Regions from separate parts of the Clostridium sp. 'deep sea' genome, predicted to be linked through region 4. Evidence: riboswitches for the same ligand, from Rfam matches in the RefSeq annotation. Region 4 holds a riboswitch; each other region holds the start of a gene.
What was found. Region 4 has a riboswitch for cobalamin ahead of IMX26_RS06410 (ABC transporter substrate-binding protein). Riboswitches for the same ligand answer to the same signal wherever they lie in the genome.
Positions count from the first base shown of each region.

Region 1: it holds a riboswitch for cobalamin, as region 4 does, so the genes downstream of both, IMX26_RS12035 (YidE/YbjL duplication) here and IMX26_RS06410 (ABC transporter substrate-binding protein) in region 4, are expected to answer to the same signal.
Region 2: it holds a riboswitch for cobalamin, as region 4 does, so the genes downstream of both, IMX26_RS08000 (cobyrinate a,c-diamide synthase) here and IMX26_RS06410 (ABC transporter substrate-binding protein) in region 4, are expected to answer to the same signal.
Region 3: it holds a riboswitch for cobalamin, as region 4 does, so the genes downstream of both, IMX26_RS14865 (ECF transporter S component) here and IMX26_RS06410 (ABC transporter substrate-binding protein) in region 4, are expected to answer to the same signal.

Region 1 is NZ_CP063353.1:2,579,967-2,583,413, forward strand. Features, by position in the region: gene sucC (ADP-forming succinate--CoA ligase subunit beta) at 1-266, opposite strand, end outside; gene IMX26_RS12035 (YidE/YbjL duplication) at 284-1,450, opposite strand; cobalamin riboswitch at 1,620-1,807, opposite strand; gene pruA (L-glutamate gamma-semialdehyde dehydrogenase) at 1,990-3,447, opposite strand, start outside.
Region 2 is NZ_CP063353.1:1,701,004-1,704,450, forward strand. Features, by position in the region: gene cbiD (cobalt-precorrin-5B (C(1))-methyltransferase CbiD) at 1-405, opposite strand, end outside; gene IMX26_RS07995 (precorrin-8X methylmutase) at 413-1,042, opposite strand; gene IMX26_RS08000 (cobyrinate a,c-diamide synthase) at 1,035-2,417, opposite strand; cobalamin riboswitch at 2,548-2,739, opposite strand; gene IMX26_RS08005 (sirohydrochlorin cobaltochelatase) at 2,950-3,447, opposite strand, start outside.
Region 3 is NZ_CP063353.1:3,189,802-3,193,248, reverse strand. Features, by position in the region: gene IMX26_RS14875 (cobalamin-binding protein) at 1-890, opposite strand, end outside; gene IMX26_RS14870 (AIR synthase related protein) at 874-1,617, opposite strand; gene IMX26_RS14865 (ECF transporter S component) at 1,620-2,099, opposite strand; cobalamin riboswitch at 2,201-2,333, opposite strand; gene IMX26_RS14860 (methyltransferase domain-containing protein) at 2,378-2,989, opposite strand; gene IMX26_RS14855 (sugar phosphate isomerase/epimerase) at 3,237-3,447, opposite strand, start outside.
Region 4 is NZ_CP063353.1:1,366,984-1,370,430, forward strand. Features, by position in the region: gene IMX26_RS06405 (class I SAM-dependent methyltransferase) at 1-162, opposite strand, end outside; gene IMX26_RS06410 (ABC transporter substrate-binding protein) at 347-1,438, opposite strand; cobalamin riboswitch at 1,552-1,730, opposite strand; gene IMX26_RS06415 (hypothetical protein) at 1,896-3,146, opposite strand; gene IMX26_RS06420 (RNA polymerase sigma factor) at 3,152-3,447, opposite strand, start outside.

The DNA of each region.
Region 1 (3,447 bases), 1.2 Mb from region 4:
TCGGGACCAGTTTGATGAGTAACTAAAACTTTACCTAGTAATTCATTGGTATATTTTTTAACCTCGTCAATACTATTTGCCAGTTTTACTCCACCAGCTTTTCCTCGTCCGCCAGCATGAATTTGGGCTTTAACGGCAACAACATCGCTCTCTAAACCCCAAACTAGTCTTTCCGCATCTTCTTTATTAAAAACAACCTTGCCCTTTGGCACATTTATATTAAAACTACTTAAAATTCTCTTTGCCTGATACTCATGTATATTCATAAATTAAACTCCTAATATTATATTTTAAATAAGATATTAGTGAATAAAATCATAAAAAAGAGAGCAAATGGATAAGTAGCACCATATCCTACCGTAACCTCTTCACTATTAACCGCCTCAATAGAGGCCGCTAAACCTGGTGTACTTGTCATACCACCACAAATACCACCTATTAAGTGTATTACATTAAGCTTTAGCACAAATTTGCCTACCACATAGCCCATAAAAACACTGAGACTACCTGTAGTAAGTCCAAATAATAGTAATTGCAAGCCAGAGCTCTGTATGAGAGACACCGCATTATAGCCATAGTTTAATCCAACAATAGCTAAAAACATATTAAGAGAAATATCTCTAACTACTGATAATGATTTTTTACTCATACTAAAGTTCATAGAGCCAATTTTTTTTACCTCACCTAATATTAAAGACATAATTAGTACTCCACCGGTTGATCCTAAAGCAAAATTACCAATAAAAGAACCCAAATAAATCTTTACTTTGCCAAGTAATACCCCTGTTAAACATACAAAGCTAAAAGCTATAATATCAAAACTAGTATTTTTTGATTCTGTTATATTGTCGTTAGTGTTATCATTTTTACCTTGTTTAGTATATTTTTTACCCATAAACTGAGCAAAAATAATAACTATTGCTACTCCAGGTACATAAGATATTGAATAGCCTAAGCCTACTAAAGCTTCACTATTAGCTACTGAATTTTTAGCCATTTCTAAAGCGGTAGCTAATCCTGGCGAGCTTGTTAAAGAACCAACATAAGTACCAATAATGCTTGCGTTACTAAAGTGAGTAAAGGATTTAGCAAATATTAGGGTTAAACATGCCCCTGTAAATGTAATAACAAAAGCCAAAAATACAAATTTTAAGCCATTTTTTTTAATAGTTTGTTTAATGTTTTTAGAAGCAATAAGACCCACTGAGGCAATAAAGCCAATTAAACTTAAGCTAAACAAATCTTTGGTAACAAAAGGGGCTCCAAAACTAACATTGCCATTAATAGCTACCCATTTAGTTACCGTGTAGCTTAAAAAAATGCCAACAAATAGCCCCCCAGAGCTACCTAGTTTAAAGTTTTTATACTCAAGTTTACCAAGATACTGCCCTAAAACTATACTTAAAAACAAAAGAACAAAAGGGTTTGTGATAATACTTTTTATATCCAAATGATTCTCCTCCTCAAATTATCACCTTAAAAAATAAAAAAACCAGCATTCAAAAAATGCTGGTGCTCGTTGGCTTTTACCTTTCCTTTACGAAAAGCAAACATCAAAAACAGTAGAATACATAATCCTACCATAGTTTAATAACACCTCCTCATCCTCGTGAGTAAATTACAGCATTGTTACTACTGGCAGGTCTCCTGACTTAGGCATAACAAAATTTATTCCTTCCCATACATAAGTACAGTGGTAATAATAAATTTCTAACCTTTACAGTGGCGGGACCGTGTTGGCTTTTAACCAAACTTCCCTTTTAAGAAATTGCGTATTAACAATTTCACCAATAGCCGAATATTCAATTCCGCTTCACTATACAATGCATTTATAAAACTGTCAATGTTGTTTTTTAAACTTTAAGGTCTTTTTTGTGTTTAAGGTACTAGGCTACAAACATTAAATTATAGGTTTTTAAATGAAAAAGACCCTATATGGGTCTTTTTCTGTGTGTTTATTAAGTTATCTACTAAAACTTATAGTAGTAATTAATCTTGCATAAATTTATACTTATATGAATGAGGCGGATTAAAGTTTTCTTTAATATTTCTTAAAGTTACCCATCTCTGTAGGTTTAATTTACTTCCTGCCTTGTCATTTGTTCCTGACTTACGTGAACCACCAAAAGGCTGTTGACCAACTACGGCACCTGTTGGTTTGTCATTAATGTAAAAGTTACCAGCACTGTGGCTTAGTACTTCTTCCATATGTTCTATTACATATCTATCCTGAGCAAAAATTGCCCCTGTTAAAGCATAAGGTGATGTTTCATCACATAGCTGTAATGTATCTTCAAATTCTTCGTCATTATATACATAAATAGTAAGTACAGGTCCAAAAATTTCTTCTTGCATTGTCTTAAACTTAGGGTTGCTAGTTACTATAATAGTAGGGTCAATAAAATAGCCTACAGAGTCATCGTAGGTTCCCCCAGTAATAATTTCAGCTTCATTTGAGTTTTTAGCGTAATCAATATAGCTGGCAATTTTATTAAAGGCCACTTTATCAATAACTGCACTCATATAATTAGTAAAATCTTCAACATCGCCAACTGAAATTTTACTAACGTCTGCTATTAAATCATCTTTAATAATGTTATAAATGCTTGCTGGAATATAGGCACGTGAGGCAGCTGAACACTTTTGACCTTGGTACTCAAAAGAACCACGTATTAAAGCAGTTTTAAGGGCCTGAGCATCACATGATTTGTGAGCAAATACAAAATCTTTACCACCAGTTTCACCTACAATACGAGGGTAACTTCTATATGAGTCTATATTTTTGCCAATGTTTTGCCAAATAATTTCAAATACTCGAGTTGAGCCAGTAAAATGAATACCTGCAAAGTCTTTATGAGCTATTGCTACTTCACTTATAGCTGGTCCATCACAAGGTACAAAATTAATAACCCCAGCAGGTAAGCCAGCCTCTTGTAATAGTTTCATAATAAAGTAATTAGAATAAACAGCTGTTCCTGCAGGCTTCCACAAAACGGTATTGCCTAAAAGTGCAGGGGCTGTTGGTAAGTTGCCACCTATAGCCGTAAAGTTAAAGGGTGAAATAGCAACAACAAAACCATCTAGAGGTCTGTATTCAATTCTGTTCCATTCTGTGCTGGTTGAATAAGGTTGGTCTTGATAAATTTGTTCTGTGAACTGAACATTAAAGCGTAAAAAATCAGCAAATTCACAGGCAGAGTCAATCTCTGCTTGGTGAGCAGTTTTACTTTGCCCAAGCATGGTGGCAGCATTTAAAGTAGCACGCCAAGGGCCAGCTAATAGTTCTGCAGCCTTTAAAAAAATAGCAGCTCGGTGTTCCCACTTAAGCTTAGACCATTCTTTTTTTGCTACTTCGGCGGCCTCAATAGCCATTTGCAATTCTTTTTTACCAGCTACATGGTAATGGGCTAAAATATGTTGATGATTATGAGGAATAATGCAGGTTTC
Region 2 (3,447 bases), 330 kb from region 4:
ACTAACTTCATTTATTATCATTTGCCTGGGTACAGGATTAATAGCAGGCTCACCTACCGCTACTGATAAGCCCTTTTTGGTAACTACTCCTATACCTTTTCCACCAATTATTTTAAGGCTTTCATTTAAACTAACTGTGGCAAAAACTTTAATTCCATTAGTTATATCAGGATCGTCTCCACTATCTTTAATTACTGAACAGCTAACAAAGTCTTTAGATATTTCTATATCGTGAATATTAAGCTCTAGTCTCCAACCCTTTGGGGTATCTATCAACACTGTTTTAAGAGGCTTTTGAGTTAAAAGCATTTTAGTAGCTGCTTTAGCAGCAGCTGTAGCGCAAGAACCTGTAGTATAGCCATATCTTAGTTTTTTTCCGCCTTTATTAATAAATTTATTAAGCATAGTTAGCCTACTTTATTTGTTTTAATAAGGCGTTAATAATTGCTACAGTAACAGTACTTCCACCTTTACGACCTTCAACTGTTATATAAGGAATATGTTTATGGTTAGCTAATTGTTGTTTAGACTCTGCTGCCCCCACAAATCCTACAGGTACCCCAATAATAATGGGGGTTTCTTTGGTATACTGATTACAGAGTTCTAATAATTTAAACAAAGCAGTTGGGGCATTACCTATGGCAAATATTTTAATATTTTTATTAAAATATGCCTTTTCAATAGCTGCCATTGATCTGGTAATGCCCTGCTCTTTAGCTATTTTCTTGATATCGTCATCGTGTACATAGTTGCATAACTCACAGTTTAATGAAGCCAGTTTTGTTTTATTAACACCTGCCTTAATCATGCTGGTGTCAGTATAAATTTGGCAGCCCTCTTTTAAGTATTTTAGGGCTTTACTTATTACTTCACCATTGAATTTTATTAACTGCTCATACTCAAAATCCGCAGTGGTGTGGATAACTCTCTTAATTACAGGTAATTGAATTTTTGAAAAACCAGCAGGATTTTTCATTATAGATTCAATGATTTCCATGCTTTTTTCCTCTATAAGATATGGGTTTACTATATAGTTAGTCATTTTTTCTCCCCTTTTTTAAGTAGTTGTTAACAGATTTTACAAGGTTTTGTGGAAAACTTAAGTTTGCATAATAGTGTAAATGAGCATATGAACCCACACCATTAAGTTTTGAAAGACCACATGTCCATTCTTTTATAACCTGTTGTTTACGTATTTTTTGTAAACTAAAAACTTTGGTTTCAGTGTTTGGCAATAGCTTAGAGCGATGAAACTCGTGAACTTTCGTTGTGTGATTTTCATCTCCATAAATGTTACTGCTTAAATTTGTTAGGGTAGCATAACCAAAACGCTGTAATCTTTTTGTCATTACAGCATCACTATTAAACCAAGCTACCATACTATGCTTTTTGTCTTGTAGGGTAGTTATTGAATTACATAAATACATCAACCCACCACACTCTGCTACATAAGGTAGTCCTAAAGAAAGCTTATTTTTTATATCTGTTAACATTGCTTTATTGCTCTCTAATTCAGCAGCAAAGACCTCTGGAAAACCCCCACCGAACATAACCATGTTCGCTTCAATAGGTAGACATTTATCTGTTAAGGGGCTGAATTTTATAATATTTACACCTAGTTCTTGTAACAAATCTAAATTATCTTGGTAATAAAAATTAAAGGCTTTATCATAAGCAAGTGCTAGATTTAAGTCTGTTATTTTTTCTATGTTTATAAACTCAGCTTTTATAGGCTTAGCCTTTTTAGCTAAAGCCTTTATACCATTAAGGTCTATTGTTTGCTCTGCTAAGTAAGCTAATTTATTTATAATATTGTTTAGTTGACCTTGCTCAATTGCTGGAACCAAACCCAAATGCCTCTCGGGTAACATAACCTCTTGTGATTTTGTTAAATAACCGAGGGCTTTAACATTGCTGTATTTTTCAACAGCCTCTTTAAGAAGTTGATAGTGTTTTTCACCGCTTACATTATTAAATATAACAGCCTTAAGGTTTAAATCTTTATCAAAATCAGCATAACCTTTAACTATAGCGGCAACTGATTGGGAGATTCCTTGCGCATTAACTACTAAAATTACTGGCAAGCTAAGTATTTTTGCAATTTTAGCAGTACTGCCAATATCACTGCCAATTTCAGCACCATCAAATAACCCCATAACTCCCTCTATGATGCTAATATCTGCATCGTTGTTATTCTTTAAATAAAGGTATTTTAAGTATTTTTCCTGAACCATCCAGGAGTCTAGATTGCGACAACTACGTTTTGTAATATAGCTATGAAAAGCAGGATCAATATAATCTGGACCTACTTTAAAAGGCTGTACTTTATGGTGTTTTGCCAAAGCAGCCATTATAGCCATAGATACTGTTGTTTTTCCAGCGCCACTGTTGGTACCTGCGATAACTACTGCTGACATTTAACTTACCTCATTCTAAAATTTTAATAAGACAACTATTTTTAAAGCAAAAAACACACCTAGGAATAGGTGTGCATAAATAATAAAAGTATTATTAATTACTACTGCCACCTACCTCCCACCGAAGTAGTTGATTAACTTGATATAAGGCAGGTCTCCTGGCTCACAATCACTCTACTCTCTTGCCTTCCCATTTAGTTAAAATAGTGGCTTAATTAAGATTTCGTCATGTTTACAGTAACGGGGGCTGCAACGGTTTTTCACCGTTTTCCCTCTTAGCCTTTGTTTTACCAACAAAGGAACCTTAAATCGCTATTCAATTTTTAATTATAAAATTAATTAATAATTTATTACATCATATTCATTAAAATTATGTTATTAAACAAATAAAATTAATCTTTTTTTATATAATTCTGAATTCATTCTATAGACTTTCTTATTATTAGTCAAGAAGAGCTTGTAAAATGTTATTTTCTACGAATAGTTAGTATATTTTCAATGAACAAAGGCATTAACTAAGTTATTTCCTTTTTTATTGTCCCTGTTTTAAATGTTTCACAAATATGTCTCTAATCTCTGGTATCTCTCCAAGTCCAGTTAAATTTACTTCAACTAAGTAACCTTGACTCTCTAATAATGATTTCCATGAATCTGGCTCTTCACTTGCCATATCATTTTGGGCATGATCACCAGCTACAATCATAAAAGGCATTAGATGTATTTTAGAGATATCTTTACATTTAATAGTAAGCATTAAATCCTCTATTTCAGGGTGCCCTTCTACTGTTCCAACATAAATATTTTCTTGAGCCAACTCTCTAAAGGCATCTTCTAAATTTAAATAGGATTCGTTTGCAGCATGCTCTGTACCATGTCCCATTAAAAATAAAGCCTCATTATCCTTAAGTTGAGGTATGTATTTTAAAACTGCTTTTGCGGAAGATATATAATCTTCATGAGAAGACAACAAAGGTTTACCAAAAGAAAACATACTAAATTTATTACTAAATTCTTTTATTTCTGCTAAAGT
Region 3 (3,447 bases), 1.8 Mb from region 4:
TCTGGATACATGTATTCAGCTAAAAATTCGATAGCCTCCGTAATTCTTGGCCCTGGTCTGCTAAATACATCTACATCTACAGCCTTTACTTTTTTGTTTTGCACTGCTTTTATGTCTTTAAAGCCAGTTCGTAATTCTGTTTCTTCGGCTTTTTGTCCACCATGTCCTAATAAAATTATATCTGGGTTTCTTTCAACTATTTGCTCAGTACTTAAACTGGGCCAATCTGTTTTAGAATCTTCTGCTAGGTTTTTACCACCAGCAGCCACAATAACTTCGTGTAAGAAGGTATTTGGACCAACGGTCATTGGTGGCTCATGCCATACTTCGTAATAAACTAATTTTTTATCTTCGTCTTTAATATTGGCCACTTTTTCTTTTACAGCATTTACGCGAGCAGTTATATCATTTACTAATTGATCTGCGTTTTCGGCACTATTACATACTTTACCCATTAACTCTATTGCTTGATAAATGCTCTCAATATTTTGAGGATTTAAGACAACTACTGGTATACCAGCTTGGTCTAAAGCCTCTACTGTTTCTTGAGAGACTGTTGAAGAGAATACTACGTTTGGCTCTGCTGCAACTATTTTTTCAAGATTAGGGCCTTTAAAGCCACCAACTTTTTCTATGCTCTGGGATTCTTCAGGATAGTTACAAGAATCTGTTACACCTACAACTCTTTCTCCTAATCCTAAGGCAAAGAGCATTTCGGTAGCACTAGGTGCTAATGAAACAATTTTAGTTACCTCACCTTTAATAGTTATTTCTCGATTCATTTGATCAGTTATTTTTAGGTCGTTTGCTCTTGCTTTATTTGTATTACATGCAGCTAATAAAGCTATGCTAAGCATAAGTATTAGTAATACTCTAATATTCTTTTTCATTTTTACTCCTTACATAACCGATTAAGGTTATTTTATTATTTATTGCTGATTGAAGATGTTGTAATTCAATATCTCCAACTACAATTAAACACGTTGCTGGACCAGCTGATTTGTTTAAGTCTAGTTCGGTATTTACTAACTCAATATGGCAGTCATTATTAAGTGTAGCCTGTTTTAACTCAGAGTTAACTCCTCCGGAGCCACAAGGAATAATTTCATGGATATTTTTTAAACTTTGTAATTTCTTTATGGTGTTTACAGTAGGTAAGAGGCTTTTATGCTGTACTACCTCTGGACCTACTAAGGGTTTTCCTATTACAAAAATCTTGTCATTTAACTTTGTTTTATTTATTAAGGGTTCATTTAACAGCTCGCTAATTACAGTGATACCAATTGCTGTTACAGTTGCAGGAAAATTGCTTTCACAGCTTCCTGTAAGCTGTTGTTCTGTTAAGCTATAGTTTAACATTTCGCTCTTAATACCAGTCATTATATTTTGCGCATCTGCACTATCAAAAGGAAAAGATAAAGTACAGGATACAGCTATTGGCTGAGCATTTAAACATACCGCCTCTAGTAAAGCAACTCTAGCTGTTAAGGCACCCACTAATTTGGGGTCAACTTTAATATAGTCATGTTCTTTGTTACCAATAGATACACTATTATCGGCAGTTATTATTAAAGTTTTACTACTTGATTCTGTAACTAATGCGTCTCGATACTTCACAGTTATATCTTCTTTATTTTTTTAGGCATTGCTAGGGTTAAACCAGCTGCAGCCACTATATTTGCCACTGATGCAAATACTAATACAGGAACCATAGCCCACAATACTTTAAGGCTTAAATGGGGAAAAACTACCAAGCTTAAAGGCGAGGCTACGCCATTTAGTAAAGAAGCAAGAATAATAGCTGCAATTTTAGATTTTCTCCAAATAAACCCAAACACATAACATATTAAACCCATTTCAACAGCTAACACTAAGTGAACTGGTATAGTTAAATAAAAGCCTTGTAACATTGCCGTAAATAGATGTCCTATTGCACCCACAATACAGCCATCAAGGGGTGAAATCCAGGCAGCAGCAAAAAATCCAGGCATTGAGTCAAAAGCTGCAGTAGCAACTAGTCCAGAAAAGGGTTTGATATACGCCCCGATATAAGACATAGCAATTAACAGTGCCATTCTTACTAATCTCTTTGTTTTCATTTCTTTATCTCCTCTCCTAATTCAAACACAAAAAAACCCCTGAATTATCAGAGGAAATAAAATACATACTTTATCAATGCATCACCTCATTCCCCGAAGGTAACTAGCAACTATGGATAGGCAGGTCTCCTGACTTACAGCTTATGCTGCTTACAGTGGCGGGTCCGCTCAGGTTTTGCACCTGATTCCCTATTCTCCTTAAAATACTAAGGCACCTAAACATGCTAATATTCAATTTTCACCACTAATTATAGCTTAGTTTATAAAAAATTCAAGGCTTATTTTTTTATAGATAACCATAACCCATCATTCATAGGCAATAAGGCTGAGCTTAAGTTTTGTTGTTTAGTTAATAAGGTATTAAACTCACTCATATCATTAGCTAATTGTGGTGGAGCATTTAGTATTTCTACTAAAGCATCATGGGTTATTAAGGCTTTGCCTTTGTTTAAAATATTAATACAGTTACTAAGCATCTTGCTATACAGCTGTGGATAGGTATCTTGAAGTATTAAATCGAATTTTAGTTCACACGTTTGCACATATTGCTCTGCATTAGCTAAACATAAAGTAACGTTATCTTCACATTTTGCTTTACTAACATTTTTTTTAGCAACAGCCAGTACGTTTGAATTATTTTCAATAGAGATTATTTTACCACCATATGTTTTAGCTGCTAAGGCCATATAGATTGTGGCATAACCACAGCCTGTACCTAACTCTAAAATTTGTTTTGGTTTATGGGCTAAGATATAGCAGTATAAAAATCTACCTGCTTCTGCTCCTAAAGTTGGGTAAATTATCTTGCCTGTTACATTATTTTGCTCTATCTCAGCTAAAACACTGGGGCTTTTTCCATGCAAGCTATTAATATATTGGTTTATGTTCATGTTATTACCTCTCGCTAAATTATTAATAATAATTCGCTACGCTGGTTTTATTTAATAGAAGGTTTAAAAATCCTACATTACATTTAACCACTCTTTTATTATACAAGAACACAAAGGAAAATGAAGATGTTATTGCTTAATAAAAGTTCTTACGCCTCAGCACTATAATCTGGAGTCATTCCATGTTGTATTAATGATAATTTATTTTATAATGATAAGTAATTTAATTGTATTAGTAACACATGTTCTAGCTTAAAATACCCTCTATCCAGTCGTAACATTCTTGTAGTTGTTTGGCATTAACTGCATTTGACCAGTGCTCGTATAAAAGCTTAAAGCTATTATTGTGTTCTTTTATTTTATTTAAATAGGTCTCAACATCCGCCCAACCCTCTTTTGGGCTTAGGCTAGGTAAGGCTGGATAGTGGTTTAGTCCTTTTTCAATGCTAAGATTAGAT
Region 4 (3,447 bases):
TCCCGTTTGTAATTCTAGCTTATCTAAAGAAATGGGCGATTTTAAATATTTATATATATCCAAGTCAATACTAGCATACATTAATTCTGTTTCAAGTAGTTCGTATGATTTGCGTAAAAACATCTCAGCACTATATTGTGGCATTTTAATTGCACTTTTCAATATCATATCTCCTTATTTAATCTTTAAAATATATATATATTTATATCAATTATTAATAGTAAAGATAAATTAATTATCTATTCAAATAATATTTTATAAACAAGCAGGGAAGCAGCAATACATTTACCTGCCTGTTTATATAGGTTTTTACATCTTACTATAGATATACTTTTAGTATTTATTGCTATTTTTGAGGATTAAGTATTGACTTCATCAACTCATCTGTTAAATCAATATTGTACTGCCTTTTATAATACTGTTTCATATAATTATTAAAAAACTCTTCTTCAATCAAATCAGGATAGTTCTTCATAGTCATCCATATTAAAGTGAGTGGTGAATCAACATTAGGAGATCCCCAATTAAACATTCCTTCTGGCATATGGTATATTTGCTTATTTTCATATGCTTTTACACTATCCCAATCTTGTCCTTTGATTTCGTTTGCTAAATACTTATCTGCATCAGCACCAAGAAAATCATAAACTACCTCTGGATTCCATTCATATAATTGCTCCATAGAAATTTGAGCACCATCTTCTTTTAAATCTTTGGCAGCGTTTATAAGACCTGTTTTTACTAGCCAATCGTCACCATAATAGTTTCCACCTCTTACAGTAAACATTTCTTCACTATTGCTTCGTACCATTATTGCTAATTTTTTATCTTCATCTTTGATATTTTTTAAGGCCTCATTAACTATTTCATTTGCCTTATCCCATTCTTTTTGTAATGTATTTTGCTCTGTAATTTCAAAAACTTCTCTCATTAGGCTATCTATTTGAACTGACCAATCCTCATTTTTGGGATTTTTTATAAAAAAGTCTACTATCGGAATATCAATATTTTCTAAGCCTTTTTTCTGAAAATCCCCATAAACAAGTATTACATCTGGAGCCATTTTTAATATCTCTTCTGCATTTGAAGTAAAGCCCTTTAAAAAACTTGTATTTATTGATTTATAATTAGGAACAACAAGTTTTAGCAGTTCTTGATTTGCATCGCTTATACAGCGGGGATGTACACCAACGAGTTTTTCGGTATCTTTAACAACATTTGCATACGTTGCTAACAATGGTGGAGCTATTATAATAACTTTATTAAGTTCACTGGCAGCAGGCAATACTACTTCTTGCCCTGATAAATCAGTGATTGTTCTAGTATTGTTGTGCTCTGGTACACTAGCTCCTTTTTCATGGGCTACTTTATTACAACCCGCCAATGCCATACAAGAAATAAGAGCAATAATCATTACTATTAAGAGTTTTCTTTTCATTTTTCTCTCCTTAAATTTGTTTTGAGGAAATAAAAAAACTCCTGCCCAAGAGGCAAGAGTAAAAACGTGTACATTTAATAACACCGTTAATAAATGAACCTCCCACCGAAGTTTTTATTGAAATAAGAAAAGGCAGGTTTCCTGACTTACAGCTTAATTTACTCTCTTTCCTTCCCAGATTACTCCAGTGGTTACAAGATTTCATTGCTGCTTACAGTAGCGGGGGCTGCAATAGATTTACACTATTTTCCCTATTACCTCAATTACGAGCACCTTTTCTATGCCAAAGTTAGTATATGGCAATTACTCTCAATATTCAAGTACTATCATGTACTTTTTTGGTAATTTTTAACTACAAATCATAATAATTTAACATATTCGATAATAGTATTATTACTTTTTACCCTATACGTAAATAAAAAAATAGTGCAGCATAAGCCACACTAATTTTAATTAACTAATTACTCTCATGGTATTTAAATAAATTACTCATGTTATCTTTAAAATAATTATAAATATTTTTTACTGTTTCATCAATCTCGTCGTTATAACTAGCTGTAGGTGTTGCTTGCACATATGACTCAATATACTCATCTAAGTCAGTGTAAATTAACGAACTTATGTCATAACAGATGGATAATTTGTCTTCATATACTTTTAAATCTTCAAGTTCATTAAATGTATATAGATTTCCATAGATAAATACATAGTCATCATTAGAAGAAATATCTTCTTTATCATATGTCATAATATATAACAAGGGTAAAGCACTATAGCTGCCTGGATATTTTTTTTGAGGAACCATCGCTGACACAACCAACGCAGATTCCTCCATTGTTGCTATCAATTTTCTACCTGCATCCCTACAGAAATAATTCATTCCAATAAGTTCTTTTTGTTCATCTTGTGAAAGATTTTTATCAAAAATAACATCATCCTCTTCTTGTAAATATAACTTACCACTTGAAGATGATACTATGGGCTTTTCAATGTTTTTAAAGATTTTTTCGTAAGTGTTTACATACTCTTTAGTTATCTCTAACTCAGGTGTTTCTACCTCATTACTCTCAAAATAATATTGCAGTTCTTTATTAATATTTTTTATTATGTCGCTATCAACCACCATTGGTCCAGGATGATTTTTGTCACTGACAATTGTTTTAGAAAATTTCACAGTGCATTGCCAATCATGACCAAAAATAAATCTATTATTGGTAAGGATTAAATAGTAGGCATCATCTGTTAGGGGTTGTTCAAGTTTCTCTATATTATAGACATTAGAAATATCAATTTTCATTTTTGTAGATGATTTAGGATCTACTTTAGTATTAGTCACTAATATTTTACCATCATAATCTCGTTCTACCTCTTTACCAGTACTATAAAGCATTAATTTAAGATTTTTCTCTAAAGCTAGCGTTTTTTCAGAAAGATTATCTATATTTACAGTAATAATTCCATTACCTTTATATTCGCTACTTAACCTTAACTCATCACCATCGAGTGGTGAAAAAATACTTGCAGCAAAAACTGCGGTAGTTATTGATAATACAAGTATACAGGTTATAATTGAGGCATATTTAAGTTTCATAAAAACAGGTTTTACATGGTGTTTTTTTTCCTTATTCATGAGAATAAGTGTTTTTTTCTTCAGCTCTTCTGGTGCTGTAATTTTTGATATTAGTTTATTATATTTTTCAAAATTCATAGTTATTAATCTCCTTTTGCAATTTGTTTTTTCAAGATATTTCTTGCTTTATATAATCTAGATTTAATTGTTCCAGGTCTTGATTTTAGTATTAAAGCAATTTCATCAATTTTATATCCCTCATAATAATGCAGGTATACAACACTTTTAAACTTAGGTTTTAGGGCTAATACCAAATAATAAACATCATCAACCTCAGTATTATTATTAGTAAAACTGTTTAAATCAGTTTCAGTTATGTTATTTCTCCAAAACGAGCTAAGGTGATTTTTACATTTATTTATTGTTGTTCTTATTAGCC